3 regions of the Vibrio paucivorans genome follow, and region 1 is predicted to be linked to each of the others. Evidence: riboswitches for the same ligand, from Rfam matches in the RefSeq annotation. Region 1 holds a riboswitch; each other region holds the start of a gene.
What was found. A riboswitch is a leader RNA that binds a small molecule or an ion and turns the genes downstream of it on or off. The one in region 1 is predicted to bind cyclic di-GMP.
Positions count from the first base shown of each region.

Region 1 (10,533 bases):
GCCTAAGCGCTGGCGGCTTTTACGTTCATGTAAAAGCTGGCGAAATGACGCTAACTTACCCAGCTCAAGATTTGAAGAAAGCATAAGCTCAATCTAATCTCATAAAAGCAGCCACTACGGCTGCTTTTTCATTCCTAACATATCCCCCCCCCCCCTTTTAGCCTTCACTCTATCTCTGCTTTCGCAACTCACTCATTTCACTTCTATACTGAGTTTTATATAAATTAATAAGCCTAGGCCCTTAGCCAAATACTCATGCAAGCGCGCTCTATATGAGCTTATGCGACAGCAAGAGGCTTGGAGAAGCAGGAGCAGCAATGGCCGATAATTCGAATGACCCAGAAGAACTAATGAGTATCATTGAAGATACTTCTGAGTCTGATTTACCCAAACTCAAACGCCCTACTTGGAAAGTGTTGGTAGTGGATGACGATAAAGATGTTCACCAAGCGACAAAGCTCGCAGTGAGGGAACTCATTGTGGAAGATAGGCCGCTAGAGCTCATCCATGCATACTCTGCACACGAAGCCGAGCAAAAGCTAACTCAAGAACCCAATATCGCGGTGATCCTGCTTGATGTCGTAATGGAAACCGACACCGCAGGGCTCGATTTGGTTGAAAAAATTCGCACTCAGCTACACCTCTTCACTGTTCGTATTATTCTGCGCACCGGACAGCCCGGATATGCGCCAGAGATGGACACCATCCAGCAATACGACATCAACGACTATCGCACTAAGTCCGAACTCACCCGTATTCGTTTATTCACCATTTTAACCAGTGCGATTCGGGCCTACCGCCAGATCCAAAATCAACAACTGTTGCGGCAAGGATTAGAAAAAGTCGTCAATGCCAGTACCGAACTGGCCAATATCCATTGGCTACGGCTATTTGCCGAAGGGGCTGTTAAACAAATTAGTGCTTTGTTCCAAATTGAGCCCGAAGGATTAATATGCGCCCAGCAGTTATCCGCTAATGAAGAACATAACGCTCAAATCATCGCGGCGGCAGGTAAGTATTGCGATCTGGTTCAGTGCCCGCTCACAGAGTTAGCCTCTAAAACCGTTCGCGATTGCTTACAACGTTGTCTAGTGAACAAAGAAAACTTATTCGAGCCACACATCACACTCTACTTTTCGACTGCACAAGGGCGTGGCATTGCTGCCTATGTCGAAATCGAGCGTCCACTAGAAGCCATCGATAAGCACCTGTTGGAAGTGTTTTGTGCCAACCTAAGTGTCGGTTTCGATAATGTCATGCTCTACGGCAGGCTCGAACAACAAGCCTACGTTGACCCATTACTCAAAGTCGCAAACCTCAATAGCCTGCTGCAGTTTCTGACTGATTCTAATGACTGTGAAAAACAACATTCCACCCTCGCATTGGTCGATGTCGATGAGTTTGCGGCTGTGAACGACAGCTTTGGACACCAGTTTGGGGATGCCCTACTCAAGGCAATATGTACCCGCTTAATTGAGCACTTCCCACGCTGTTTTATTGCTCGAGTTGGTAGCGATGTATTCGCCATCGTCGGCCCACCCAGCGAGGTCAATTCATCAGCCATTTTAGCCACGTTTGAGCAACCCTTTGTCGTTGGCGAACAGCCATTCAACGCCATGGCGAGTGTAGGTTTAGTTAAAGTCGACCATTGTGAAACTGAGCTATCAAGCCTATACAAAGATGCCCAACTCGCTCTTAAGCAGGCTAAGCACCACCACCGTGGAGCAGCGGTTACATTTTCAACCAGTATTGGTCAATCGGCTCGAGACCGCATTCAAATGCTTGCCGAACTACGCGAGAGCGTGGCTAACAGTGCGCTGTTTCTCATGTATCAACCCAAATACCACTTAGAAACAGGAACGCTTACCGGGATGGAGGCGCTACTACGTTGGAAGAATAAACATGGTTCGCTTGTGCCACCAGACATGTTCATTCCTCTGGCAGAGCAATCAGGGCTAATGGTGATTATCGGCTCTACTGTACTAGAACAAGCGTGCCAGCATTTGGCGGAGTTAAAACAGCGTGGCCATGCCACACTGTCAATGGCTATTAATATCTCTCCAGCCCAACTTGAAGAAGCAAACTTTATTGCACTGCTTAAAGGGACACTAAACCGGTATCAGCTCTCGCCCCAGCAAATAGAAATCGAAGTCACCGAAACCATGGCGGCCAACGACCTTGAGTTCATGTGCGACATTCTCGCTCAAGTACGAGCGCTGGGTTGCAAAGTGGCAATCGATGACTTCGGCACCGGATTCTCGTCGTTAAGTGTGCTGCACCGGCTGCCCGCTACCAGGCTCAAAATAGACCGAACCTTTGTCAACGCGATGGAAGACGACGACAGTATCGCCAAGATGATCGTGAATCTCGGCCAAACACTCGGTATGGACATCACTGCCGAAGGAATAGAAACCGAACTACAAAAACAAAAACTACAGCAATTTGGCTGTGAAGAAGGACAAGGTTGGCTGTTTGCAAAAGCGCTCGAATTCCCGGATTTGTTGCGACTTATCGAAAGCCAGGAACAAAGCTGATAACGCAGTTTATTTGAATTAAGGATCCCCCATGGACAGTAATTCTCAGCCCAATAATTCTTCAGAGCAAGGTTCACATATTTCCGCCAATGCACTGATCAGGCGATACCGATTGATCATCTATGGTGGTTTGCTGCTAATTGTCATGCTGACTTTGGGTAACGCTGCTTATTTGAGTAAGCAACTAAAATCTCAGGCAATTAACGAAGAAACGCATCGTGCATTACAAACCTTGCTGTCGCTCAATCAAACCGTATCTGTCTCGCTTACTCATGTAGATAACATGCGCTCAGCGGTAGAAACAGCTAGGGGTACCCCTGAACTTATACAGGCTAAACAAACTCTAGACTATATCAATAGTCAGGCAGCTAACTCACCTCATGGCGCGCCTTGGCAAAACCTTCCAGACAAGCTGAAAAACATCCTTGGGCAGCTATTCATCCGCTCTAATGCACGCGACCTATCACTGGATCAGCTCGCGCTGCTTTCTATGATGCCAGCGGTTAACGTTACGCATCAGCTCTACCCAGAATTCCAATGGAGCTATTACTACGATGCAGATCAAGCTATGACGCAGGTATACCCTTGGCTGGGGCACGATGTCATTCTGACGGCAACAGGCACAAGCACCATTGATGAAGCCATAAACGTGATTTATGAAGCCGGCGGCACTTTCCCTCTCGACTTGGTTAACCCACAAGCTAACACTCGTAGAAACAAAGTGTGGACCACGCCCTATATGGATGCGGGTGGTAAAGGAATGATGGTGTCCTTACTCGCCCCAATTTACAACCAAGACACGTTTATCGGTGCGGTAGGTACTGATATCACGTTAAAAGTGCTCGATAAAATATTGTCCAAAGCACATGGTCATATTGGCCGCTTGGTACTGGTAGACAACCAAGGGCTTGTTGTGGGTGACAGCGAAGGCGCGCTTAAATCAAAAACCGAAGCAGTCACGCACGAACAAGTGTTCAGTTTTGTCCCCGCAGGAGAGACTCACACTGTGCCTCAAGGGGAGTTACAACGTAGTGCAAATGGCTATTGGCTCAGTTATTCGTTGGATAACACCCCATGGAACCTAGTGGTTGAGCTGCCCATGTCGCAAATTCGATCGCATATCCTAGGCGCTATTTTGCCCTATTTGATATTGGGGGGCGTATTCGCCCTATTGCTACTGTTTGTTGTGCTTTACCAACACTGGAGCTTTAGCCAACCAGCACTGCAATTGGCAAAGTTTGTCGAGGAACTACCAAAGCGCGATCCTATCCGCGTACCATCCATTCCTGACAAATGGCGTTACTGGTTCGAAAGCGCGGCTAATACAGAGATAGCACGCCGTGAACATCTAGAAACCATCAACAAACACAACCAAGAACTTGAACAGAGAGTCGCCGAAAGAACACAAGAGCTAGAAAAAGCCCTAGCACAACTGAAAGCCACCCAAGATGAACTCGTGCGATCTGAAAAGCTCGCAGGGCTCGGCTCTTTAGTAGCGGGGGTTGCCCACGAGCTAAATACACCTATCGGTAATGCGCTCATGGTTTCCACCACGATCAAAGACATCAACAAAGAGTTTGTCGCTGAATTAGAACAAGGTCTGAAGCGCTCCGTTTTAGACCAATACATTGAACAGAGCTCCGAATCCGCAGACAGCATTGAACGCAACCTCCACCGGGCAGCAGAGCTCATCACCAGCTTCAAACAAGTGGCGGTAGACCAATCCAGTTACCAGCGCAGACAATTCGACTTACCTGAAATTCTCCATGAATTAAGAGTCACCATGACGCCAAACCTGACGCGCCATCAGATAGAACTCGAAGAAGCATTTGAAGGTGCCATCTCCATGGATAGCTACCCAGGGCCATTAACACAAGTGCTCATGAATTTACTCAGTAACGCGGTCGCCCATGCATTTTCCGAACAGGACACGTCACAAAAACTCGTCACTATTCGATGTACACTAACCAACGCTAACACCGCTTGTATCAAGGTGGCGGATAACGGATGCGGCATTGAGCAGAAGCACTTGTCCAAGATATTTGACCCATTTTTCACCACACGGCTTGGTCAAGGCGGCTCGGGTCTAGGGCTCAACATTGCTTATAATATTGTCACTGGATTGCTAGGTGGCGACATTAAGGCATCAAGCACATTGGGAGAAGGCACCACCTTTAGCATTGAATTGCCTCTGAACGCTCCAGATTCTTGAAGACGTACCCTTTCTTTGCGTGTAGCGAGGCGCTAAAATGTCGCGCAAATGACTGAATTGGATCGACCATGGCAAAACTAACTCTACAAGAGCAAATGCTAAAAGCAGGCTTAGTGAACGAAAAGAAGCTGAAAAAGGCAAAAAAAGGCTCTAAGAAATCTCGCGTCCAAGCTCGCGAAGCGAAAGCAGCCGTTGAAGCGAATAAACAGGCTCAACAAGAACGCGATAAAGCGCTGAACGAACAGCGCAACCAAGAAAAGCTGTCGAAAGAGATTCGTGCTCAAGTGAAACAGCTTATCGACATGAACAAAATCGATCTGAAAGACGGTGATATCAAATACAACTTCACAGACGGCAAATTCGTAAAGTCGATCTACGTAGAATCTTTGGTACAAGACCAGCTGGCAAAAGGTATTTTAGCGATTGCGCGTTATGGTGAGTCTTATGTCGTTATCCCAGGCTCCGTTGCAAAGAAAATCGCAATGCGTGATGACGAAACCATCATTGAAACCAAAACGACTGAAGAAGAGATCGCACCAGAAGACGACCCGTATGCAGATTTCGTCGTTCCTGACGACTTAATGTGGTAAACGTAAATTCAGCCAAACACAAAAATCAAAAAAACCGCCTATTCGGCGGTTTTTCTATGCAGCGTATTCGCGCAGCTTAGCGAAGTAAGTCGGATACTTGTTGCGGATATGTCGTTGCTCCTGAACCATATCTTTGAAGCTCGGACCTCGAGTCAATTGCACAATGATTTCATTGTTGTCTAAACGCAATATCGCCCCTTCAATTTGTACCTGGCTTTCATCGTGTAAATCCAGTATTCCTCTTAATTGGAACCCTTGATGAAAAGATGACGACTGATTAACAACAACACGTATACCTTTTTCGGAAACTTCACTCACATGGTATAAGTCACCCTGAACTCGCACCACAGGTCGAGCGCGCTTAGGGTACTTTAAGCGATAATATTGGCGCTTCTGGGCAAATGATGCTTCACTCATGTATTAACAACCTCAATCCTTTGATACTTCTACTTCGGCCCAAACTCATTGAACTTTAATTAGGGCATCCCCTAAGTTTAGTTAATCGCGAAACAAATAGATACCACTAGCAACAAAAGCTGTGACTATCATTTCGCTCCTCAGCACGGGATACATTTACCTTTAACACCAGCTCAGCTGTGGTTTTTTCGATTAGTTTTGACCAACTTACACCACAATTGCTATGGTGGTTCAACGCTCTTGCCATCAGTGGCCGCTACACACTGATAGGGCTAAACCAAAGTAAAGACAATAACTTAAGTAGGTAAACATGTTTCGTATCGGTCTTCTCGCCCTTGGTGCTATCTTGCTCTCTGGTTGTTCTAATCAACAAGCAAGCCAACTGGGTATGCGAGGTAGCCCAGTCACCGCCTATCCGCAAAACATGACCAATATGCAATTGTGTGAAACTTTGTACTACAAACGCCCAACAACACAAACCAAAGTAGCCATTGGTGCAGAGTTCAATAAACGCCGGTTGAACAAACGCTGGTGCGATAATGAATACAAGAAATGGTACATAGAATCTGCTGTAGAGGCATTGACATCGTCCACTGAATAACCTCCCCTAAATGTATCAATCTTGCTGATATTATTTGCCCACGCTCCGAGCTAACCTCCCCGTGAAACATATCGATAACAAATACCAAAACCCAACGACATTCATGATGTAACATATTGATATATTGAACAAATTATCAATAGATTGAATTCTTGAATGATATTCACACTATCAACTTTCCAAATTTTAAAATCGACAAAAACTATACAAAGATACGTCTGGGTTGTTTGTGTCAACGGCAAACTTTTCGAAAGACAAGGACGCAAAGCTTCCGGCCTAAGGACTCAGTCTAAGGTAGCGGAGCTACCACAAATATCTGGTTTATCGTTAACCAAATATTGTTGCACTTACTGCTCGTTTTCTTATAAACGAAGGTAAAAACAATGAAAAAGCAAACATGTTTACTTGCGGTGAGTACCGCACTGGCGCTTACCAGCGCCTATTTCCCTGCCATGGTTCATTCCAATGAACTTATTGTTATCCAACACGCGAAAACGCAGGCACCTCAACCTGCACCCGTTCAAACTGAAGTCATTGTCGATAGTGCGTCGGCGACTTGGTCAAACATGTCGATCAAAATGACCAATACTCTTGCGCAAGAAGTTGATATCGACGGCATGGTAATGACGTTCGTATCACCACTCGACGTTACATCGGTATGGGGAAATTTTGCAGGGATAAGCTACCCAAGTAACATCGCGGTTAGCTCCACGCAAACTGATGATGGCCAGTTCTTAATCCAAGTAACAACAACGTACGCAGATGAAAGCTGGATCAACAGTATGCTTCCTGTGGGGAGTGCGATCTCACTACAATTTGGCTTAGGCATGAACGCTACACCAGAGACCATCTCTGATGTGAAAGTCTATTTAGATGGCGTTGAAACGGGCGACGGCGTGATTACACTCACCGCCCCAGCGGCCCCGGGTAGTGACGTTGCAAACCAGCAAGCAACTGCCACACTATCTGGCCCTAATGGCTACCAGCAATCAGTATCGCTCGACTGGCAAACTTCTACGACGCTCGATTCGTTAACTTATGGTGACTACACTCTCGATGTGAACCCAGTTGGCGCATACCCAGCAGATCCTGCAAGCCAAGATCAAACCCTAACTGAAGAAGGCAACGAAGCCCAGTTAACTTGGGGTTATGGTGAGGCAATATACCCTGCAAGCTTTAGTGTCACTTTACCTACGAGTGATATCGTGGAAAGCACTACGCTAACAATAACAGAGCTAGATACAGGCGACCAAAGCTTCTATCAAGCCCTATATGGTCAACAAACCGCAGTCACTAGCCTTACCGATGCGACACGATACCAAGCCAACCTTGAAGGCTACCGACTCAACAATACGCTTCACCAGTTGCTAATGGATGGTCAGGCAGATTACCAATTCGTAGCAAATAAAGATCAAGAAACGTCTCCAGAGGTCACTGAGTCTACTCAAGCTGTAGATACCACTCATTTCTTTGAGACTTATGTAGAGCTTCAAGGTCTGCCAGAGAATCAATCAACTTCGGTAACGCTTGTACACAGTGAAGGCGATATGTATCAGCACGTCACTTCAACGGGTGATGCTCAACGTTACGATATGCTAAGACCAGGAACTTATGCGGTCTCAACACCCGTTGTTGAAGTTGATGGCAAAGAATACATGCTTACAACGACTTCTGCGGTTGTCAGCGAAGCCGGGACACTTACCCTATCATTTACTGAACTTTCGGGTGGTCATGCGAACATTCTCGCGCCATACAAAGACACCAACATCAATGCGGATTGGACCAACGGTGGAATGGAAAGCTTAGTCGACCTTTCTCAGCAATCTGGAAACAAACTCTTTACGCTGGCGTTTATTCTAGGCAGTGAGTGGGATCCCGAAGTATGTGAAGCGTTATGGGGTGGACAGCCAGAGATGAAAGTCTCGGAGCAATGGGGTAAGAAACAGATCGATGATTTGCGCGCCGAAGGTGGTGACGTACTTATCTCATTCGGCGGTGCGAACGGTCGTTACTTGTCACAAGCATGTAGTAGCGAAGATCTACTCTACGCCGAATACAAGAAAGTCATCGATACCTATCAGGTTTATCACCTAGACTTCGACGTTGAGATGGGACGTGAGAACGATGCTGAAGCAATGGAGCGCATGATTGGCGCACTGGTTCGCTTGCAAGCTGAATATCCTCAGTTAAAAGTGAGCTTTACTCTCGCTGCTGCGCCAGACATCGTACGCGGATTCAATGAAGTTGTAGTACCTGCAGTAGAAGCTGGCTTAGAGATCGACAGTGTAAACCCAATGACCATGAGTTTCGGCCCTTGGTATCATGAGAACTATGTCGATGACACCGCAGAGCTTTCTATTCTGACCGTGGAATACTTGAAAACCTTAATGGCACCGCTTTACCCTGAGCTTAGCGATGAAGAGTTGTACCAAAAACTTGGCATGATCCCAATGCAAGGCCTGAACGATCAGCGTGTTGATTCTATTTCTCTTGAGCAAGCAGAGCGCCTAGCGACATGGTCTAAAGAGAAGAACCTGAGATACCTTTCTTTCTGGTCTATCAACCGAGATCACTCATGCATGGATGAATGGGCCTCAGCAACCTGTTCTAGCTCTAAAGACGGAGTACCATTCCAAACCGAGTCTTGGCAGTTCTCTGAGCAGTTCCTAAAATTCCTAGATAAGTAATCTCTAGAAATATAATGCCTCACTAAGCCGCCTATAAGGCGGCTTTTTTCTATCCATTTCGATTATTTTTGAGAAAACTTTTCGCTTAAAAAAATCGTTAACGATTGAAGCTTAAAGCCTTTTTATTTCGCATCAATTTATTTGGTAAAAAGCAGCCAAAATTAGTCCCGAAATCCATTTGACGCTTTGTGATCTGGATCCTAAATTTTTCTATTAAGTATCTTAACTAGGAGGTCATTGAGCATGAAAAGAGCTAGCGCATCATATCGATTACAACTAATTAGAGAAGTCGCGACTCGAAGAGAACGGCAGATGTCCAATGACCCAATGGCCAACTACATTCAGCACCTCCTTGACGAGAAACCAAACTGCGAAGAACACGCGGAAAGAAACCACCGATTCAATGGGAGCCACTTTGACGAACATGCAGGAGGATGGGTAAGTGATGTTTGGGGTCAGAAATAACCAAGCGTATTGAAGGCATAAAAAAAGGCCATGACAGAGTCATGGCCTTTCTCATTTAGAAGCTGAATAGTATTAGAAGCCCGAACCTACATTGAAGTAAAACGCGTTTTCATCCTCACTGAAAGCAAAATCCATCCCCATATGGATGCCATAACGACGGGCAATTAAATAACGAAAGCCTGCACCATAAGCAAACTCAGAATCTTCATACAAGCCATCGAAATCTATACTTGCTGAACCACTTCCAGCGAAGCCCGATAGTGTCCAGCGTGGGGTCAAGTGCCACATCAGTTGTGATTGAACTGAAGCGACATAATTATCTTGATAACGATACGCAGCGATACCTCTTAGCTTTACGTAGGGGCGAGCTAAAGGCGGGAGGCTAAGCTCCTCAGTCGTCAGCGAGGCGTAATTACCGGCAAAACCAAGTGTCCAATGTTCAGAAAGTGGGAAGAATGCTTGTCCGTCTAACGCGAAGGTTTCGTAATCATTGTCAGAGCCTATAGCATCTCTGAACCACAAATACTCGGCATTAATTGAATAGCCATCGGTAGGGAAAAAGAAACTGTTCTTAGTGTCGTACTCAGCGACAAAGCCTAAACCCGAAGCGGTGGTTTCTGTACCAACAGTCAGTTCTAAAATCTTGTTTATGATTTGATTGCTAGAGGTTACTTCAGAACGGATCCAAAACTGAGACACACCTAAAAATAGCGGCGAATCCCCTACTCTAAACTGCAGTTTCTGGATACCACCATAACCTTTATTGTCACTTTCAAAACTGAGAGGTTTGTCTTGCGGCAATAACCCACCAAGATCGGAGTATATATCGATAAATGCATTACCATACCCAATCCCACCCATGTAACGGATCGAATCCTTATTCCATGTACGTCGATGGCCCAAGATTGCAAACCAAGTACCATTTTCAGTCGCTGCACCGCCTGCCACAGTGACCGCAGGTGGTATCAATCTGGCTCCGCCATCTAATGATTCCATCGCCAGCTTCTTACGGTGTTCTTTCTCTTGT
Region 1 covers NZ_CM133230.1:1,945,738-1,956,270, forward strand. Annotated here, with positions in the region: gene ACXABW_RS08895 (hypothetical protein) at 1-86, shown strand, start outside; gene ACXABW_RS08900 (EAL domain-containing protein) at 318-2,534, shown strand; gene ACXABW_RS08905 (ATP-binding protein) at 2,566-4,746, shown strand; gene ACXABW_RS08910 (DUF2058 domain-containing protein) at 4,815-5,336, shown strand; gene ACXABW_RS08915 (PilZ domain-containing protein) at 5,391-5,753, opposite strand; gene ACXABW_RS08920 (hypothetical protein) at 6,064-6,354, shown strand; cyclic di-GMP riboswitch class I at 6,582-6,665, shown strand; gene ACXABW_RS08925 (hypothetical protein) at 6,738-9,041, shown strand; gene ACXABW_RS08930 (hypothetical protein) at 9,285-9,506, shown strand; gene ACXABW_RS08935 (BamA/TamA family outer membrane protein) at 9,579-10,533, opposite strand, start outside.

Region 2 (10,533 bases), 820 kb from region 1:
GCCCTCACTACTGAGGGCTTTTTAGTTTGCTCCAATCGAACGCTTCTATACGCTCGTCCGCAATGTAGAATAGCTTCGCGCCTGCTGGTACAGCTTGGCTGAGATCGGGGTTGAGTTCTATTCCTTTACCAAGGTCAATAGCAATAAGCGTTGCATCATGGGCTGATTTCATGAACATGAACACCGACTCAATCCGTGTCTCGTTGGCATCTTGCGGGTACACTGTTGAATATTGAGTCATGCCTCTGGTCGAGGCTAAAAGCTCTTGGTGAAGCACGCTAGAGCCAGGATCAACCGCAGCTTTTGCCAGCATTTCAGCTCCTACAGCCGGAATACATTCCGCGTTAGGACAATGTTGGCTCAACAATGAACTCAACGCTTCATCTTTGAAATACGCCAACAAATGCGCATTAGGATTGCGGTTAGAAGAATAAAGCGCTGCAGAAAGCGTTACATCGTCTTCTAAGTTGTCGACAATTATGCAGCTGGCCTTCTCAATATTGACCTTGTCCATCTCCTGCCCGTCGGTGTAGCTATTTACACGCACAAAGCCTATCTCGCCCGGCAATGGGTTCTCAATATCAGAGCGGCTGCACAGGGTAATTGGTCGTTTCCCCGCTTCCTCATGTTGCAACATCCGTATCAAGTGCATGGTACGTTGCCCGTTCCAGCCCAATAGCAATATGTGGTTCTCCACGCGCATTCTCCGTTTTCCTAAAATTCCTGCTCGCCAGTATTCAATCACTCCGCCAGCTATGCGTCCGAGTACAGCGGCAAACAAGCTTAATCCACCAGGGATAACAAACAGTGTCACTGCCCACTTTCCAGCATCGGAGACTGGTGAATAGTCGCCGTATCCAACTGTTGAAGCTGTCACCATCAAGTAATAGAAGAACAATGATACGTTGTCGGTAAGCTCATGTTCCCCCGCGCGTTCCAGCAGGCCCCATGAGATAAAAATGTAGGCCAGCGTGAGCAATACAAGATTTCGGTTGTTGATCTTGAATAAGCTTGTTCGCATCCATTTCTTAAGATAAAGCCATAGAGTCATCGTTTACCTAATTCCATTTACTTCTAGAACTCTTTCTATACATAGATATATCAGATAATTAGAACCTCGTCATGACTCACTCCTCATGTAATGCGACTTTTCTGCGCACGGGGAAGATTTAGTAGGAGTAATCATCACATTCAAAAGCCCCACACATACAAAAAAGCCTCACATCTGTGAGGCTTTATTGAGCGTAGTTTGATTAGTTCACTTTAGTCCAAGCCATTTCCCAGTGGGAACCAGTGCCCGGCTCATACTGAGTAGCCGTTGGAGACCACTGTTTACAATAGCCAGACTCTGGGAAAGGTTTACATTGGTATACTCGTCCATCGCTAGCCAGAACCTTAGTACCATCAGTGTAACTCTCTAAACCTTGTGGGAATACAAAGTCATAATCATCCGATGGCGGAGGCGTTACGTCTTCGTCAACTAAGTGGAAATCTTGCGTTTGCTGATCAACAAGGTTGCCACCCGCGTCTTTCACACGGCTAACTAACATATGATGACCCGGCTCAGATTTGCTGAGTTCCAGAACAACATCTTCACTTGCACCGTTTTTAATGTCGCCAGTCCAGCTTGCTAGTGGCTCTTGATGGTGGTTGTAAACCGTCAGCTCAGCGTTAATATCACCTTCAGCCGTTAAGGTAAGATCCAGAGTAGTTGGCTCGCTAGAGATAACATACTCTTCAGCTAAGCCTTCGACCGCAAGATCGTAATCCGGCTCAGGATTTAAGATGTCATATCCAATTTCGACACTCTCTAATCCACTGCCTGATTTCAGGTAGACAGGGTTAGTACCAAATACAGGAGTAAAGCTACCCTCTGAGTACTGGCCTGCTTGCAGCTTAGTTTGCTCTTGGTTGATCTTAGTTGCTAATGCGTAAGACCAGTTTTTCGCTTTACCCAATGTTTCGTTGGTGATCTCTAGCTCTGTACGGTAGCTGTCATTTTCGCCCACTTGGTCAAATACACGAGTGTATACAGTGTCACCGACGCTAAGATCCATAGTCGGGTTGATCTGACCACCTTGGCTCCAATCAGGAATTTCCGGATCATCACCATCGAATCTTACGTCAATGACGTTGTAAAATGCGGCAGCAGTATCGCCCACATCCCATACCGCAAGAATCACTTGATAGCCTTCGCGCTCTGGCACATTACATTGGTGACTAACCTGCATCGGTGGCTGAGTCATATTTCCATCAACAACACAAAATGGTGTTAGATCAAACGAATCGCGCGAAAGCGCTGCGTTTGGATTCCAGTCTGGCTTAGTAATGTAGTATTTCCAATCACGAGTAACGTGGTTAGCCGTGAACGTCCATTCAAAAGTCTGGACTCCAGACTGAATAGGACGTTTAACCCAACGGTCTGCTGTTTGTTCATCAAGTGCTACTGCTAAACTCGTTTCTGCACTTGCGATTTTCCCATCTCGAGGGCCGGCTTCAGGGAAGCCTTCAGGCCCTTCAACACTCTGTGGTTCATACTGGATCGCACCACAATCAGTGTTTTGTTCTTTAGTGTCTGGCGCTGGAAACTTACATAACGCAGCACGGCCAGCAGCCACCCCGCCATTCACCTCTGATACGTAGCCGTGAGCAAACGCACCTGAGCTTAAGCTCGCAAGAGCCAACGCTAATATTGATTTATTTGGTAATGATTTCATCACATGTCCTCTAAATTGGCTGACAAATTAATGCCCCACCTCGGCGCATGCTGATCACTTAGATACAGCTCATCTTCTCCATGTATAAAAACATAAGAGTCGATAAATCTAAGTGGCAACCCCGCTATCATAGGCATTGGTAACCCAGTGCCGACAGACCGGAAGCTTTGCGTCCCACCCTTTCGAATGGTTTGCCGAAATGTGATTGAGCGAACGGAATTTAGCGCAATAACATGCGTATGGAAAAGACATCAATTCACTGATGGAATCATTATCCCAAATTGATATTTAACCGATAAATTGTATCGCCAAATTAGTATAAATAAGCTATGTAAGTATATGTTTTAATTAGTAATAATCGCCAATTTAATTCATAAATTAAATACAACAAGCAATAAGGATATCAGCGGTGAATCTAATGAGTATTAGTCCAGCATAGAAGTAGCGCTCACTAGACGTAAAAAAGCCAGTCATAAGACTGGCTTTCGTTATTTGAACTTGATCAGAAGTGTTAAGCGTTACCTTTCACCTGCAAGTTTAACTGCTCTGCAAAATCAAGCATGCGGTTAAGCGGAATAAGGGATTTAACACGTAGCTCATCATCGACGAAAATTTCGTGCTCTTCACCACCATCACGTAGCGCTTGCTCAATCGCTTTCAAGCCATTCATTGCCATCCAAGGGCAGTGAGCACAACTACGACATGTTGCACCCGCTCCGGCCGTTGGCGCTTCAATGAGCTCTTTCTCTGGCACCAATTGCTGCATCTTAAAGAAGATACCTTTGTCAGTTGCCACAATCATTTTCTGTTGCGGTAACTCTTTCGCTGCTTTAATAAGCTGGCTAGTAGAGCCAACCGCATCAGCCAAAGCAACGACACTTTCTGGTGATTCTGGGTGAACCAAAATTGCTGCTTCTGGGTATAAGCCTTTCATCTTACGCAATGCGTCAGCAGAGAACTCATCATGAACCACACACTCACCTTGCCAAAGAAGCATATCTGCGCCAGTTTGGTTAGCTATGTAAGAACCTAGGTGACGGTCTGGCCCCCAGATGATTGGTTTATCTTCGGCGTCTAAGTGCTCTACGATTTCTAGTGCGATACTGGAGGTTACCACCCAATCTGCGCGCGCTTTTACCGCAGCAGATGTATTGGCGTAAACAACGACAGTATGGTCGGGGTGAGCATCGCAGAACTCAGTGAACTTGTCTGCAGGACAACCTAAGTCTAGAGAACACTCAGCTTCCAGCGTAGGCATCAAAATGCGTTTTTCTGGCGTTAGAATCTTAGCGGATTCACCCATAAAGCGAACGCCCGCAATCACCAATGTGCTCGCCGAGTGGCGGTTACCGAACTTAGCCATCTCAAGTGAATCACCAACAAAGCCGCCGGTTTCTTCTGCGAGTGCCTGAATTTCAGGATCGGTGTAGTAGTGTGCGATCAAAACCGCGTCTTTTTCTTCCAACAGAACCTTAATCTTCGCGATATACGCTTGTTTTTGTTCGTCTGTCAGCGGGACTGGTTTTGGTGGGAAAGGGTAAACTGTATCAATTGTATCTAGTATGTGGCTCATTGCTCTTGCTCTACGCAACTTCCAGTAATCCGAGTATTGTAACCCCTCTTAGCTAATAAGATCAAAGTAGATTCAGGTTAGCTTGGGAAAAGGAAAGTTCACGCTGCAACCTATAGCGTATAACAGAAAGACATTTAGCTAATAACGAAGCAAAAGAGGCGGCATTACCAATTTGGTAAAGCCGCCTCTTTAAGTTGAAATAGCCGAGTTACTTGCTCAGCCTTTGCTTAGCAACATTGGCAGAAGCACTACCTGGATACTCGTCGATCGCTTGCTGGTAGTATTTCTTAGAAGCTTCAGCATTGTTGTTTCGCTCTGCGATGTCGCCAAGCTTAACTAGAGAATCCGCTCGTTTGTTTGAGTCTTTGTAAGTAATAACCGCTGCAAAACTCTTCACCGCTTCTTTATCTTGCTTCTTAGCAAAATAAAGTTGCCCTAACCAGTAGTGAGCATTAGGCGCGAAGCTTGAGTCTGGGTAATCTTTTTGAAACTGCTCTAATGCGACGATCGCACCTGAGTAGTCTTTCTGTTTTAGAATCATATCAACAGCATTCTGATAAGCCGTTTGCTCATCAATATTGCTACTGAACGTCCCTTTCGGCTCATCTGTTTTGGAGTCGACTGGTACTACTTTCGCCGCGTTTTTCATTTCGCCACGAATTTTATCGAGTTCGATAAATAGCTCGCGTTGACGTTGCAACATTTGCTGCATGTCGTAGCTATTTTTTTCTAATTGACCGCGTAGTTCGCTGATCTCAAGAGACATATCATCGATCTGTTGTTGCATTTGCAACTGAACTTGATTGCGATTGGCAAGCAAGCGCTCCAGACGTTCGATGTCAGTTTCTGATGAAGAAGAACTTACAGGTTGGGATTTCTGCGCGGGTGCTTCACTGTTAAGGTCTGATACTGGAGCTGGTGCAGCGAACGCAGTGTTCGCTGCACTTGCCAGTAACGTAAGCGTAACAACGCGCTTAAAGTTACTGAACATGAGGCGTATCCTCGATTAGTATACTAGAACTGCGCGGCGGTTCTTAGCGTATACTTCTTCAGATTGGCCTAGTAGAAGAGGCTTCTCTTCACCGTAGCTAACGATAGAGATTTGGTCAGCTTGAACACCTAGAGCTTGTAGGTACTTAGCTACAGCTTGTGCACGACGCTCACCTAGAGCGATGTTGTACTCTGGAGTACCGCGCTCATCAGCGTGACCTTCGATAGTTACTTTCATGTCTACGTTTTTGCTTAGGTACGCAGCGTGCGCAGCTAGCATTTCTTCGTAGTCACCTGCAATAGTTGCATTATCGAACGCGAAGTAAATTGTTTGAGTTTCGCGAAGAGCTTGTTCTTTAAGCTCTTGCTCAGTAAGTTGGCTGTTCGCATCGATTGGTGAAACAACTGTAGTATCTACACCATTTTCTGAACCAGCTGTAGTTTGGTTAGTTTCAGCACCAGATGCATCTGTTGCTTCATCACTTGAACTACATGCTGTCACTGCTAGTACAGGTAGCGCGATTAGTAGCCCTTTAAGAACTTTATTAAGTTGCATTTTATTTTCCTTACTTATTGATACTTACTTGCTACAAAAACGGTGACCACGCAGGCGCTCTAACACGCCCGTTTGTTGCCGGTAATCTAGCTTTAAAACGTCCGTCTATCGACACCATCGAAAGTACGTTGGTTGTATTGTAGATAGAGCTGTAAATGACCATGCCGCCATTAGGAGCAATACTTGGAGACTCGTCAAGCAAAGTCTTAGTCAGAATTTGCACTGCCCCCGTTTCCAAATCTTGTTTAGCCAAGTTAAAGCCCGAATTACTGCGATTCACCATTACGAGGAATCGACCATCAGGAGTAATTTGACCACCTAAATTCTGGCTGCCTTGCCAAGTAAGACGGTTGGTCGCACCGTCTGCCAAATTTACTTGATATATCTGTGGTTTACCACCCCGATCCGAGGTAAAGATTAACGAATTACCTTCAGGATGCCAGAATGGTTCCGTATTATTTGATCTACCGCGTGTAATTTGTGTTAGTTTTCGTGTTTTCAGGTCCAAAGTGTAGACATGTAGGCTACCCGTTTTGGATAACACCAACGCTAGTTTACTGCCATCTGGAGAGAATCTTGGCGCACCATTGTGACGTGGGTATGACGTCACTTTCTCTCGCTTACCAGTGTAAATATCCATGATAAATATTTCAGCTTGGCCATTTTGGAAACTGACATACGCTAATTTTTTAGCATCAGGAGACCATGCTGGAGACATGAGCGGCTGCTTTGAGCGCAGAACTAAGCGTTCGTTGTAACCGTCATAATCCGCAACACGTAGTTGATACGGGTAGGCGTCTTTATCTTGTACAACAACGTAAGCGATACGCGTTAAGAAAGCGCCGCGCTCACCTGTTAGCTCTTCATAGACCAGATCAGAAATGCGATGAGCATATTCACGCAGACGTGGACCAGGAACAGTAGCACGTTTGTTGAACAGAACATGATCTTTCGACAACACCAACTGGCCATCGTCACTCAGTGCTTTACTTTGGCCACTGGTCAATTGCCCTCTTACCACATCGATAAGTTGGTAATTGATAACGTAGTTGTCGCCCTCACCCTTGGTAATCGAACCTGTAAGCATTGCGTCGACACCGAGTGTCGACCAAGCATCGAAGTTCACATCAGCTTCTGAGTAAGGGGTTTGTGGCATCTTTGATGTTGCCACCGGGCTAAATTTACCACTTCGTTGTAAGTCTGAAGCGATAACAGCCGAAACGTCATGAGGAAGTTTTCCACCTTCCCATTTAAAAGGGACGATCGCTATTGGGCGCGCTGAGTTAATACCATCAGTAATGACCAGCTCCAATGCAGCATTGGCAAGCTGCATACTACTCGATGCGATGAGTAGGAATCCTAAAATTAATCGCTTAATCACAAGCTTTTCCTTTTTACTCCGGTACTACCGTTAGATTAATGTTCTTGAGTTTCTCAACGACGTCTGGCTCATCTTTTGGTAACGGGAATGTCCCAACCTGAGCCACTGCACGTTTCGCTGCTGCACAAAGCCTATTGTCACCATCAAGGATATTTAGCTCACCCACGATAGCACCAGCACCTGTTGGTATCAGGCGCAAGTTAACTCGACAAGACTTTCCCCTGAAACTGTCCTCTATGAGAAGATTTTGCTGAATCAGCTGTGTATAAATTGCGCCATAGCGATCCGTTTCGCTTGATACATATTGAGCTCGAGCAGAGCTGTTTTGCGCAGCTTCGGATTCAAGCCCAGCGAAGATGTCATTCAGAGCGGCTTCCTGCTCTTTACGCTCTCGCTCTAAGCGCTCTAGACGCTCTTTCTCTTTACGAGCCTTTTCAGCTGCCTCTTTTGCAGCCTTCTCTTTCGCTATGCGCTCTTTCTCTGCGCGTTCGGCCTTCTCTTTAGCTTCTTGAGCCGCTTTTTCTTTCGCAATTCGTTCTTTTTCAGCTTTAGCAATTGCGGCTTCTTTAGCTAAACGCTCTTCCTCAGCTTTGCGAATCGCAGCTTCTTTCTTTTTGCGCTCAGCTTCGAGTTTCGCTGCTTGCTCACGCTCTTTTTTCACTCGTGCTTCTTCGGCTTTACGCTCTTTCTCACGCTGAATTCTTTGTTGCTCAGCTTCACGAGCGGCTTTTGCTTCTCGGGCTTGCTGCTCTTTCAGCTTACGAATACGTTCTTCTTCTGCTTTGCGGCTTTTCTCTAGCTGCTCGCTCTCACGGCGTAGCTTATCAAGGCGAGCTTGCTCTTTTTTGGCCGCCGCCTCACGCTGATTACGAATTTCTTGAGCTTGCTGACGAACCAATTGCGGATCAATCACCACAGCTTGAACCATATTGCCCGCAGGCTCTGGCTTAGACATGGTAAAGTCCGTACCAAATAGCAGCGCTGCAATCAAAACGGCATGCAGGCCCGCAGAGATAGCAATCGGCTTAGTAATATCGTTCTTTTTCGATTTCTGCTCTTTCATGAATAACAGTTCTATTCCCTGATATCCGTCAGCAATCCAACTTTTGGAATACCTGCGCGGCTCAATTCATCCAGCACTAAAACAACTTCAGCGTATGAGGTCGAGGCATCGCCGCCAACAGCCACTGGTGAATCAGGCTTGATAGATAACTCGGCTTTGACTCTCACTACGATGTCTTGGATAGACATTCCACGCTGTACTTCTTCATCATTCACGCTTAATCCTAGGTTTCCATCCTTGTCGATTTCCACGATGATAAAGCTGCTGTCGCTATCCCCAGCCAGTTCGGATGCAGGTTTAGCTGTCGATGTTTTTGGCAGTTCGACGTCCACGCCTTGCGTAACGAAAGGAGACGTCACCATAAAGATAATCAGTAAAACCAGCATAACGTCGATGTAGGGTACAACGTTAATCTCTGCTGTCATTTTACGTTTTTTAGGTTGGTAACCCGCCATGCTCTATTCCTTTCCAGCCATCGCCTGACGGTGCAAGATGCTGTGGAACTCTTCAGAGAATGTTGCGTAGTTATGCTCTAACTTACCAACCTTACTGCTGAACTTGTTGTATGCCATTACCGCAGGAATCGCAGCAAATAGGCCCATCGCTGTCGCAATCAGTGCTTCCGCGATACCAGGAGCAACCATTGCCAGCGTTGCTTGCTTCACTTCGCCTAATGCGATGAATGCGTGCATGATCCCCCATACCGTACCAAATAGGCCGATATATGGGCTGATTGAACCAACAGTTGCTAGGAATGGTAGGTTAGTTTCGAGTTCATCTACTTCACGAGCTACTGCAACACGCATCGCTCGGCCTGTGCCTTCCATAATGAAATCTGGAGAGTCTGCGTTAGATTTGCACAGGCGCGCAAACTCAGTGAAACCTGAATAAAATATCTCTTCTGTGCCAGAAATATCGTCTTTGCGTTTTTTTACATCTTGGTAAAGCAGCGATAAATCTTTGCCAGACCAAAACTTATCTTCAAATGAGTCTGCATCTTTTGTCGCTTGCGTCAGCACTTTGCTGCGCTTAATGATCATCGCCCAAGAGATAATCGACATACCCAAAAGGATCAACATCACCATCTTTACCAGAAAGCTAGCCTGTAAAAATAGGTCAAAAAATGAAATATCAGCGGTCACTGTGGGTAAACTCCAAAAGTATAGATTGAGGCATCGCTTTCGGCCTCATTTTGTCTGTGTCGATACATGCTACCTTAACCATTGCCTTACACAATATCGCCCCATCAGGATTTACGATCTCCTGACAGAATACAATCGAGGCTTTTTTGAGTTGGGCAACAGAGGTTTTCACGTCTAGTTGATCATCAAGGTGTCCACCTTGAAGAAAATCGATATCGATGTGTCTGACCACAAAGCCAGTCTTTTGTTCCAGAAGTACCTTCTGAGACACCCCTAACGAACGGAGCATTTCAGTTCGAGCACGCTCTAGGAACTTTATGTAGTTGGCATGATAAACCACACCACCAGCGTCTGTGTCTTCGTAATAGACGGTCACTGGCCAATGAAAAATTGTAGCTGTCGATTGCACAACAATACCGAAAGTTAATAGATTACGGGCAGATACTATAACGCAACTCATTACTATTAGTACAAGTGCTAATAAGGGTTTTAAGCGCCAATAGATAAAAAATTAGCGCTGTCTCAAAGAGGCAGCGCTAACTTGAATATAAATTCGGCGATTTTGTAACGAATTCTATCCCAGTAACCTTAACATGGTTAAATAGACCAGAATCGTGAGCGAAAAATAGGGACTAAACAGGACTTGCCACAGCCAGTACCTAGGCTTAAAACCAATCCCATATACCATGCTAGAACACACGGCCCAGATCAGCAACGGGCCAATCACTGCGTTAAAACCGCCGATATGTGTAGCGTAGAGTTCCGGATCCCACATCACCATTGCAACGTGAGCAAACCCTAGTACAAGTGATAAGGCTCTAAATAGAGCCTTATCCATAGGCGCATGTAGCTTAGCTACCTGCTCAGCGAGATTACTCACTGTCTTTATCCATCATTTCTTTGTGCTCTAACCAAAGAGCGTTAATGATGCCGAATGCACATGCTAGAAGTACACCCAAAATCCATGCGAAATACCACATAAAATTTCTCCTAAGTTATTGAACTTCTAGCTTAGTAAGCTGAAACGTCATTATCTTCGATGTGCTTCTTATCCAGACGACCAAACATTTTGTAGTAAGTCCAAGTCGTGTAAGCAAGAATCACTGGTACC
Region 2 covers NZ_CM133230.1:1,121,157-1,131,689, reverse strand. Annotated here, with positions in the region: gene ACXABW_RS05375 (potassium channel family protein) at 8-1,051, opposite strand; gene gbpA (N-acetylglucosamine-binding protein GbpA) at 1,254-2,717, opposite strand; cyclic di-GMP riboswitch class I at 2,829-2,923, opposite strand; gene nadA (quinolinate synthase NadA) at 3,229-4,290, opposite strand; gene ybgF (tol-pal system protein YbgF) at 4,499-5,281, opposite strand; gene pal (peptidoglycan-associated lipoprotein Pal) at 5,297-5,836, opposite strand; gene tolB (Tol-Pal system beta propeller repeat protein TolB) at 5,868-7,217, opposite strand; gene tolA (cell envelope integrity protein TolA) at 7,231-8,280, opposite strand; gene tolR (protein TolR) at 8,292-8,735, opposite strand; gene tolQ (protein TolQ) at 8,739-9,422, opposite strand; gene ybgC (tol-pal system-associated acyl-CoA thioesterase) at 9,412-9,831, opposite strand; gene ybgE (cyd operon protein YbgE) at 9,997-10,302, opposite strand; gene cydX (cytochrome bd-I oxidase subunit CydX) at 10,295-10,402, opposite strand; gene cydB (cytochrome d ubiquinol oxidase subunit II) at 10,434-10,533, opposite strand, start outside.
Region 2: linked by a shared signal. The riboswitch ahead of gbpA (N-acetylglucosamine-binding protein GbpA) and the one ahead of ACXABW_RS08925 (hypothetical protein) in region 1 are both predicted to bind cyclic di-GMP.

Region 3 (10,533 bases), 860 kb from region 1:
CTCTAAACTCATCCTTTCCGGTTATGCGGGTGGCAGTGAGTTTAGCAATGCTCGTATGATGGCAAAAGTCGCCTTGGCACTCGGTGTGTCTAAGTCTGACATTATCTTGCTAGAAACCGCGCAAGACACCTGGGAAGAAGCCAGACAAGCCGCTGCTTTTGTTGGTCAAAAGCGTCTAATCCTAGTCACATCGGCCAGTCACATGAAACGCGCTTTGAACGAGTTTAATTCTGCTGGGATCAAGCCTCTTCCTGCGCCGACAAACTACCTTGCTCACAGTAACATTACTCAGCCATGGGAAAAGTACACCCCTAGAGCGGTCTACCTTGAGCAAACTGAACGTTACTGGCATGAGACTCTTGGTCTCATCTGGCAGAGCTTAAGAGATATGGCATCAGATTACGAAGAGCGTGCTCTGCAATCCGAAGAAACTTCTTTGTAGTAAGCCATAATAACGCACACTAATCTGATAGATATTAAAAAGCCGAAGTCATCACTTCGGCTTTTTCTTTATTGCTCAAACGACATAGCAGGCAGTCGTTAGTCACCAGCAAACATATAACCTTCACCGTGTACGGTCACAAATATTTGTGGATTCTTAGGGTCGAACTCCATCTTGGCGCGCATTCGACGAATAAGTACATCGATAGTACGGTCGTTTGGCGCATCGACTCGGTGACTGATCATATTCAGAATACGCTCTCTACTTAGCACCTGATTTGGGTGTGACGACAACGCTACCAGCAACTCATATTCTGCTTTAGTGAGCTTAACCGGCTCACCATTTCGGCTCAATGCGCGGCGCTGAGTGTCAAACGTCCACTCACCAAAGCGAACGACATTGCTGTTTTTGTCATTAGTTTCCACTACAGGCGAAACGTTGCGAGCCGCTGAAATTCGCCACAGCAGGTTTTTCACACGAACCAACAGTTCGCGCAGTTCAAAAGGTTTAGTAACGTAATCGTCGGCGCCCATTTCGAGCCCAACAATTTTGTCTATGCTATCCGTGCGCCCTGTCACCAGAATGATTCCAATATCTGACTGGCTACGTAACTCTCTTGTCAGCATCAATCCATCACCACCCGGCAAATTGATGTCCAACATCACTAAGTCGACAGAGTTTTCTTCCAACGCTTCTCGCATTTGCACGCCATCTTCGGCTTCACTAACGGTGTAACCTTCATTTTGAAAGTATCCCACTAGCTTGCTGCGAGTAACAGCATCATCTTCTACAACTAATACGTGATAGCTCATCTAGACCACTTAATCTTGATTTCAGGTTAACTTTAACAACACTATTCTATTCATAATCAGTAACAATTCTAGAAAATGCTACTTCAAAAGTAAGAAAGGTGATTTTTTATTGATTCAAAACAACCTTAGACTCGCTATTCATATCTCACTATATCTCTCTATTTTTATTCACACATGTAGTTACCGCTATTCATCTTTATTAGTTAAACTAAAGACATACCTCGAATTGGAGCTAAAACAATGCAAGAAACAAAAGCATTTAACGAAAAAAGAGCTGAAATATACTGGTGGCTATCTAGCTTATTTGCTAAAGAACTGACCGAAACGGATATTGAACAGTATCAAACCCCAGAAATTCGCTCTTTCCTCGCAGGGCTTGGTGAAAATGAAACTCTAAAACCGTCTATCGACAAGATGACTGACGCGCTCAACCGTCTAAATGACCGTGAAGACGCACAGTTAGAGCTCTCTGCAGATTTCTGCGACCTATTTTTGAAATCAGACAAAGAATCCGCTTTGCCTTATGCGTCTATGTACATCGGTAAATCGGGTCTATTGAATGACGAGCCCGCCAAAGAAATGGCGTCATTAATGGCTGAACATAGTATTGCTGTCAGCGCTTCACTTAACGAGCCAGCAGATCACATTGCGATCGAATTAGACTTCCTTGGTAACTTGATTATTCGCTCTAACGAACTTGAACAAGAACAGCACCTTGATGATGCACTGCTCGAACAAGAAAAGTTCATCCGAGAAAAGATCCTTTCTTGGGTTCCACAATTTTCGACCAAGTGTCAGTCACTCGATGAATTCGGCTTCTACGCTGCGGTAGCATCTCTATTAGTGTCTTTCCTAGAGCTAGATTGCCACTACCTCGCCGGCGAGTAATTTCACCACTCCCTAGCTAGCGACAAAATCGTCAATTGTAGTGATAGATCACTGCTATTGACGGTTTTTTCATTGCTTGCGCCACGTTTGAGGTCTAGAATCGTGACCGCAAACGATTAAAAATGAAATTGACTCAGTTTCCTGGGTAGAAATACGAACCGCTGGCTAAAAGCGGTTTTTGTGTTTTTACTACTTTGATGTAACCATTAACTAGGAGCTGACAATAATGATTGCTGCGGTGAGCCAAGGGGTAAGCCAGTATATGCAGCAGTTCTCAATAGGACAGAACCTTATGGCCACAATTAAAGATGTTGCTCGCTTAGCTGGCGTATCAACTACCACTGTTTCCCATGTAATCAACAAAACTCGCTTTGTTGCTGAAGCAACCCAAGAAAAAGTGATGGAAGCAGTTAAAGAGCTTAACTACGCTCCAAGTGCCGTTGCTCGTAGCTTGAAATGTAATACGACCCGTACCATCGGCATGTTAGTAACTCAATCAACTAACCTATTCTTCTCGGAAGTAATCGATGGTGTTGAAAGCTACTGTTACCGCCAAGGCTACACGCTCATTTTGTGTAACACCGGTGGCATTTACGAAAAGCAGCGTGACTATATCCGCATGCTAGCTGAAAAGCGCGTAGATGGTATTTTGGTCATGTGTTCTGACTTAACTGAAGAGCTACTAGAAATGTTGGATCGACATGCCGATATTCCAAAAGTAATCATGGACTGGGGCCCTGAAAGCTCTCAAGCCGATAAAATTATCGATAATTCGGAAGAAGGTGGCTACTTAGCCACTAAGTACCTTATCGATCGTGGTCACACAGACATTGCTTGCCTAAGTGGCCACTTTGAGAAAGCAGCCTGCCAAGAACGTATCCAAGGATTCAAACGTGCTTTAGGTGAAGCCAATCTATCGGTTAACGAAGATTGGATCTTAGAAGGTAACTTTGAGTGTGATACCGCTGTGCTTGCCGCAGATAAAATTGCAGCAATGGACCACAAACCAACTGCCGTATTCTGTTTCAATGACACCATGGCATTTGGCTTGATGAGCCGTCTACAACAAAAAGGGATTCGAGTACCAGAAGATATGTCTGTTATTGGTTACGACAATATCGAACTTGCTGAGTACTTCTCTCCTCCGCTAACAACGGTCCACCAACCGAAACGTCGCGTGGGTAAAAATGCCTTTGAGATCTTGCTAGAGCGTATTAAAGACAAAGAACACGAAAAGCGTGTCTTTGAAATGCATCCAGAGATTGTTGAGCGTAGTACCGTAAAAGACCTGACTAAATAGTTAGCAAGATTAATAACCTATGTGCTTTACGTGGTAGTTCAGAGATACGCAAGGCGCATAGCTTAGTCTTATTTATGGAACACATATCACATTTACAACATCCAAATGTGATACTTATTCAGATTTTTAATTACTCTTGAATTAGAAGTCACGCACAGGGCAAACCATTCGAAAGTTTGGGACGCAAAGCTTCCGGCCTACGGCATTTACTTGCTATGGTAGCGGGGTTGCCGATGGCAAACTATGCATACACAACTTTACTCCTTACTGACACAGTTTCTGCATTTTTTTGCTAACCTCTCGGACCTGATTTGGTGGCGTATTCACATACACCGAGAATATACAGCATGGACAAACCAGTACTAAAAGACTCAATGCGGCTGTTTGAACAACTAGGCCGTGTAAAATCCCGTTCAATGTTTGGCGGTTTCGGCATCTTTGTTGACGAGACAATGTTCGCTCTTGTTGTAAATGATAAGTTGCACATCCGAGCAGACGATTCAGCCGCAAAAAAATACAAAGGACAAGGCTACGAGCCTTATGTATATAAGAAACGTGGATTCCCTGTCGTTACAAAATACTTCGCATTGCCAGACGATTGGCAGGCAAACCCAAAAGCTACGCTCGATGAGGCCATTGCAGCTCTTAAAGCAGCAAAGGTTGAAAAAGAGTCTCAAGCTCAGTCGAAACCGAATCGACTAAAAGATCTTCCAAACCTAAGACTAGCGACCGAAAGGATGCTCAAGAAGGCAGGAATCGAGTCTGTTGAGCAATTGGAAGAAGCTGGCGCGGTAGAAGCATTTAAAGCCATTAAGCAGTCCCATACTTCGGATGTTGGTTTAGAGCTTCTATGGGCACTTGAAGGGGCAATTAAGGGGACTCATTGGTCAGTCATTCCACAATCGCGTCGTGAAGAGTTGGCTAATCGACTCAGCTAACCCAAGAAAAGTTCATAGAACCGGCACTCTGTGCCGGTTTTTTTGTATCTGCTGAAATTTTCTTTCCACTTAACCTGTCTTAATTCAAACAGTTTCTTGATACTAGGCGAGAATTCGCCACCAATCTCTCTGCAAGTACTTTATCTACTTTTATACTAAGAAGACATAGCAGGTAGAGCGGCCAACGTATCTTTAGGTCGGAGAATAAAAAATGAACAAAAAGCTAGTATTTGGCGTGGTATTCGTCGCACTGATTATTATTTTGGCCATGAATTTTGGTCAATACTTCACGCTTGAAAACGCTAAAGCACAGCAAGAAGCTTTAGGTAGCTTTATTGAGCAAAACTTCCTCATTGCAGCGATCAGCTACTTTCTGGCTTACGTCGCCATCACCGCTTTTTCAATTCCAGGAGCTGCTGTCGTCACACTGCTAGGCGCTGCATTATTCGGTTTTTGGACCAGTCTACTGCTGGTTTCATTTGCCAGTTCTATTGGTGCTACCCTCGCGTTTTTAAGCTCACGTTACCTATTGCGTGACTGGGTACAAAATAAGTTTGGCGAGAAGCTGCAAGTCATCAACAATGGTGTAGAGAAAGACGGCGCATTTTATCTATTTTCGTTAAGGCTTATTCCCGTATTCCCTTTCTTTTTGATTAACCTTTTAATGGGCTTAAGCCCAATTCGTACTAGCCGCTTCTACTTGGTTAGTCAGCTAGGTATGCTACCCGGCACAGCAGTTTATCTAAATGCTGGTACTCAACTAGCCCAAATTGACAGCCTATCAGGTATTGTTTCGCCAACAGTGTTGATCTCTTTTGCCCTACTCGGTGTTTTCCCTATTATCGCAAAATGGATCATGGCCAGAATCAAAGTGTCCCCTAAAGCACACAATGGAAACGCTTAATGAATATCTTCACTGCCTCCAATCCCGTTCAAGCTCATATCTTGTGTGAACTTTTACGAGCAGAAAACATTCCCTGTGAAGTTCGGGGAGAGGGGTTATTTGGTTTGCAGGGCGAATTGCCATTTGGAGAAGATTCTGCCCCATATGTATGGCTTCTTGAAGCAGAGCAGCTTAGCAAAGCCAAATCAATCGTAGAGGGCTTTCATAACAAAGAAGCATCCAGTTATGCCACCTGGGTGTGTAATAGCTGCCAAGAAGACAATGAGGGGCAGTTTGGAGCATGTTGGAAATGTGGCTCGCCTCAAGCGGAAAAGGTCGGCAACAAGTAAAGTAATTAGATTAGGGTCTGTTGACCTTTCGAGCTGTTTTTTGCAGCACTTTGTGGGAAGTTCATACAAGGCAAAGGCTTTAGAAATGAACCACAAAGGCTGCCCGAAGGGTTCGGCTAAAATCGTTTTATGCTTTGTTGAAGACTATTTGCTTAGAATGACTAGGCTACACAGTCTTCGCCTCGCCTAAAACGATTTTATCTCGAACAAAACTTAATCACGAAAGATCAACAGACCCTCGTAAATAAAAAAACACACTGCCTATGCAGTGTGTTTTTTTATGAATTCGATGGAAACTCGATTAAATGCTTCCGGCTGTTCGACGTTACAAACGTGGCCACAATTCGGTAACTCACACAACTCGCTACCTTGGTGCGCAGCGACCATCTCTTTGACGGGTTGTATAAACATGTAGTCCCTTTCTCCCATCAGATAAAGTGTAGGAATAGGTAACTCTCTATCTTTGAAATACCGCATCAACGGGTTAACTTCTGAAGTTAGGATAAACCAGCGCTTAAACTCTTTTTGACACAGCTTTTTGGCTTCACGGATAAACAAGTGTCGGGATTCACGCTGGCTTTTCTGTGGCATTACAATGTAAGCAAACAAGCTGTACAACCACATGTAAGGGATAATGTGCTTACTCAAGTTACCTAGCTTAACCAGCACTTGAGAACGAGTATTAAAACGTGTCACAGCGCCTCCAAGAACCATGGTTCTAACCCGCTCAGAAGCGATTTCAGCAAGGTTACGTACAATAATGGTGCCGAGTGACATTCCTACAAAATGCGCTGAACGAATTTTAAGGTGATCGAGCACTCTTAATATATCCTGAGTGACAGCTTTGAAGGTATATTGATTTGAGATCAATTCACGTAGTAATCGATTCGACTTCCCATGGCCACGAAGGTCTACGAGAAGAATATTAAAGTGCTCTTTGTACGCTTTGATCTGTTTAAACCAAATCGATGAACTACCACCCGCACCATGCACGAACACAACCCACTCATCGCTAGTTGGGTGCTGGTAAGTTTTGTGAAATAGCAAGGTATCAGACATAACTCTCAGTGTGGTTATTTATAATTTGGTAATAGGGTTAGAAGACTACCATAACTTGATGCCGATTCTATTCCCCAAAAGTCAAAGATTGACGAATTCGTACACTTTTGAGCATTAAATGTAACAAGAGATTGCAGCACATAGAATTCGGTGTGCATGTATTTGCATTGAATCACACAATAAAAAAGGTGCACTCTGTGCACCTTTTAAATACTTTTTATCGTTATGCTATGAATCCAAACTTTGGCAATACAGCTCTAAGTACTGGTTGGCTGCATCCGTCCAACTGAATTTCTTATCCATTGCTTGAAGCTGGATACGCCTTACTTCCGAAGGTTGCTGTGCGTACAGTAGTAGCGAACGTAGCATGACTCTTAACAAGGCATCTCCACTAGGTTCATTAAAAACAAATCCTGTGGCAGATTCCTTATTTGAGTCATAATGCTCCACGCTGTCTTTTAGACCACCAACACCTCGAACAATCGGCAATGTGCCGTAAGCCATACTATACATTTGGTTAAGGCCGCATGGCTCGAACTCAGAAGGCATTAGAAAGAAATCGGAGCCCGCTTCTACCCAGTGCGCTAGCTTATTGTCATACGCTTCAACAAACACAAATTTGTCAGAGTGAATCGCTGCCACCTCTTTCAACTGACTTGCAAGTACCGGGTCACCTGTACCAACAACCACCAACTGAACGTCATTTTTCAAGAACTCTTCTAGTATCGGCAGTAAGTAATGAACGCCCTTTTGGTTGGTTAAACGGCAAACCATGCCATACATAGCGACATCTTCAAGCGGGAGCCCTACTTCGCTCTGGAGTGCTTGTTTACAAGCCTTTTTCCCACGCAACATACTTTGATGAGTCGCTCGATAGTTTTTAGGCAGGTAACTATCTGTTTCAGGACACCAAGCCGAATAGTCACACCCGTTAAGAATGCCGACTAAGTCCCCTTGACGCGAGCTGAACTCACGCTCCATTCCATGACTTCCCAAGTGAGTCGTTAGCTCTTTAGCATAGGTGGGACTCACGGCGTTGATTTTGTCAGCGCACATAACCCCAGCTTTAAGCATAGTTACGTGTGTGTCGCTCACTGCAGCATCTGGCGCGTGTCGAGAATGAAACTCTGGTAAGCAGTTCAACTCTTCATAGCTAAATACGCCTTTAAATACCGCATTATGAATTGAGATGACACTGCGAATAGGTTTGAAGAACGAGTCTTCACTGTAACGGTGTTTCAGTAAAAACGGTACTAACCCCGTATGCCAATCATTGGCATGAATGACATTTGGCTGAAAACCCAACTTAGGCAACATGTCTAAGCTAGCCGCACTAAAAAATGCAAATCGTTCACCATTGTCAGCGTATGCGGAATTGTTTTCAGCATACATTTCTAAGCGATTAAAATACTGCTCACATTCAATCGCATAGGCTGGAACATCTCCAGACTGTGTCTTACGAACTCGGTAAGCAGTATGTGGCCAACTCTCTAGCTGAGTGTCGAGTACGACTTCTGCGTCTTCAATACCTTGAATCTTACTGTATGCGGGAAGTGCTATACGAACATCTTGCCCGAGGTGAAGAAGTGCTTCGGGTAGTGCTTTAGCCACGTCCGCTAAACCACCACTTTTAATCAATCCTTCAACCTCAGACGCTACAAATAGAACAGAAAAATTCTTAGTAGCCAACTCTTGCTCCTTTAGGAATAACAACGATACCCTCGTCAGAAACATGGAAGTGCTTCTTATCTTCCTTGAGGTTCACACCGATTTGCGTACCCGGTGCTATATCGACATTTTTATCAACGATCACTCGACGCAGTATACACCCTTCACCAACTTTCACATCCCCTAACAAAATGGACTCGCTGATGTCACAGGCAGAAGCAATGTTACTACGGAATCCAAGCACTGACTTTTCAATCCTTGATCCGCGAACATAGCTGCCATTACACACTAGGCTATCGATAATCTGAACTCGACCGTTGACTGAGTCGGTAAATGTTGCAGGAGGAAGTGGCGGGTAGTAAGTGTGCAAAGGCCACTTACGGTTATACAGTGAGAAAGGTGCATCTTTCTCTAATAAGTCCATATGCGCTTGCCAGTACGCATCAATCGTACCTACATCTCGCCAATACACTTCTTCACGCTCACCGGTAATACGGTTGGTGCTAAAGTCGTAAACAAACACATCACCACGTGGGAACATGTTTGGAATAATATCTTTACCAAAGTCGTGTGAAGAATCTTCTTTATCCGCGTCTTCAATCAGCTCTGCGAATAGCGTCTTAGCTTCAAAAATGTAGTTGCCCATTGACACTAACGCATGTTCGCTATCACCTGGAATTGGCTTAGGATTGGTTGGTTTTTCTTCAAAACCAATCATTCGGCCATCAACATCGACTTCGATAACACCAAACTGTGACGCTTCGGATAAAGGCATTCTTAATGCTGATACAGTCAGGGATGCTTCTTTCTCTTTGTGGAAGTCCAGCATCTGTTTGATGTCCATTTTATAAATATGGTCAGATCCAAAGATACAAACTTGGTCCGGTTCAGACAGCTCCATAAAGCGTAAGTTTTGATAGATAGCGTCCGCAGTACCTTCATACCAACGTTTTCCTGTGCGCATCTGCGCTGGGATAGGGTCAATGAAGCGGTCGGTGATACCGCTAATATTCCAGCCTTTCTTCATGTGATGGAACAAAGATTGGGATTTAAATTGAGTTAGGACGTAAATCCTCATTAAATCCGCATTAACGAAGTTATTTAATGCGAAATCAATTAAGCGATAGCTGCCTCCAAAAGGCACTGCCGGCTTACTCCGAGATTCCGTTAAAGGACGAAGGCGTGAGCCTTCTCCACCAGCAAGGATCATTCCTAAAACACCAGCCATTTTATTCTCCATATTTTTATATTGTATCGGTAGCTTCAAAGTAATTATTGGGGGACTACCTTTCCTTTCTCTAACCAGCCGCGCGAAATGAAAAACGCAACCAGTTTCCTATAACTTAACGGCTTGTCAGAAGATTACAAATTCAAAAATGCGATACCGTAGGGTAAACATTGATTACTTTCTTACTATATTGCTTTGGTCACATTAAGACCGTCGAGAAAAACAAGCTTTTAACACAATAAGAACATTAAAGTGATAATAAATTCAACTTATCGAAAGGCAGATTGTATAAAACGCCCGTTACATCCACGTGACAGTATGAAAGCGGTGAAATTGATAATATTAATAAATAGGGATGAATAGATTTATTGATCCAAAATAGTTCAGCTAGAAGGTTGTTCAATCCCCGTTGGTGACCAAATGGTAATGGCCGAACTTGACGATTTCTTTGTTAAATACAAAGCACCATCTGCTTTCGCTATTGCCTCACCTAAAGTACTGTGAGGGTCTATCACTGCACCACCAATTGCGATATTACAGTCTATACTGTCTCCTGCCTGACATTGCGATTCCTTTCTAATTCGCTCAGATAAATTATGCAATGCTTGTTCATTGTCGGTTCGAACTAAGATCAAGAACTCGTTGTCTGCCCAACGGCAGACTGAATCATATTCACGAATAGCGGTTTTAATCGCCTTAGAAACAAATGTGATTGCTTGGTCTATCTGCTCTATTTGTAATATCTGAACATCCACCCACAAAAGACTAAATTGGGAGCTTTCTCTTTTTCCTCTAGCCAGCTCATGGAGTATCTCTTTTTCCATCCCTAAACGATTATACAAACCCGTTTGGCTATCCACCGTAGTCAGCAGTGATATCGCTGCGGTTCGCTCTTTAATGATGCTATCAATATCATTTCGATACGCGTGCAGCTCTTTTGCAAGCTGACTAATACTTGACTCAAT
Region 3 covers NZ_CM133230.1:1,083,004-1,093,536, reverse strand. Annotated here, with positions in the region: gene elyC (envelope biogenesis factor ElyC) at 1-442, shown strand, start outside; gene torR (two-component system response regulator TorR) at 541-1,254, opposite strand; gene torD (molecular chaperone TorD) at 1,495-2,142, shown strand; gene purR (HTH-type transcriptional repressor PurR) at 2,435-3,442, shown strand; cyclic di-GMP riboswitch class I at 3,591-3,677, shown strand; gene ACXABW_RS05195 (TfoX/Sxy family DNA transformation protein) at 3,790-4,380, shown strand; gene ACXABW_RS05190 (TVP38/TMEM64 family protein) at 4,592-5,284, shown strand; gene ACXABW_RS05185 (putative signal transducing protein) at 5,284-5,613, shown strand; gene ACXABW_RS05180 (alpha/beta fold hydrolase) at 5,875-6,672, opposite strand; gene glgA (glycogen synthase GlgA) at 6,901-8,361, opposite strand; gene glgC (glucose-1-phosphate adenylyltransferase) at 8,351-9,568, opposite strand; gene ACXABW_RS05165 (GGDEF domain-containing protein) at 9,952-10,533, opposite strand, start outside.
Region 3: linked by a shared signal. The riboswitch ahead of ACXABW_RS05195 (TfoX/Sxy family DNA transformation protein) and the one ahead of ACXABW_RS08925 (hypothetical protein) in region 1 are both predicted to bind cyclic di-GMP.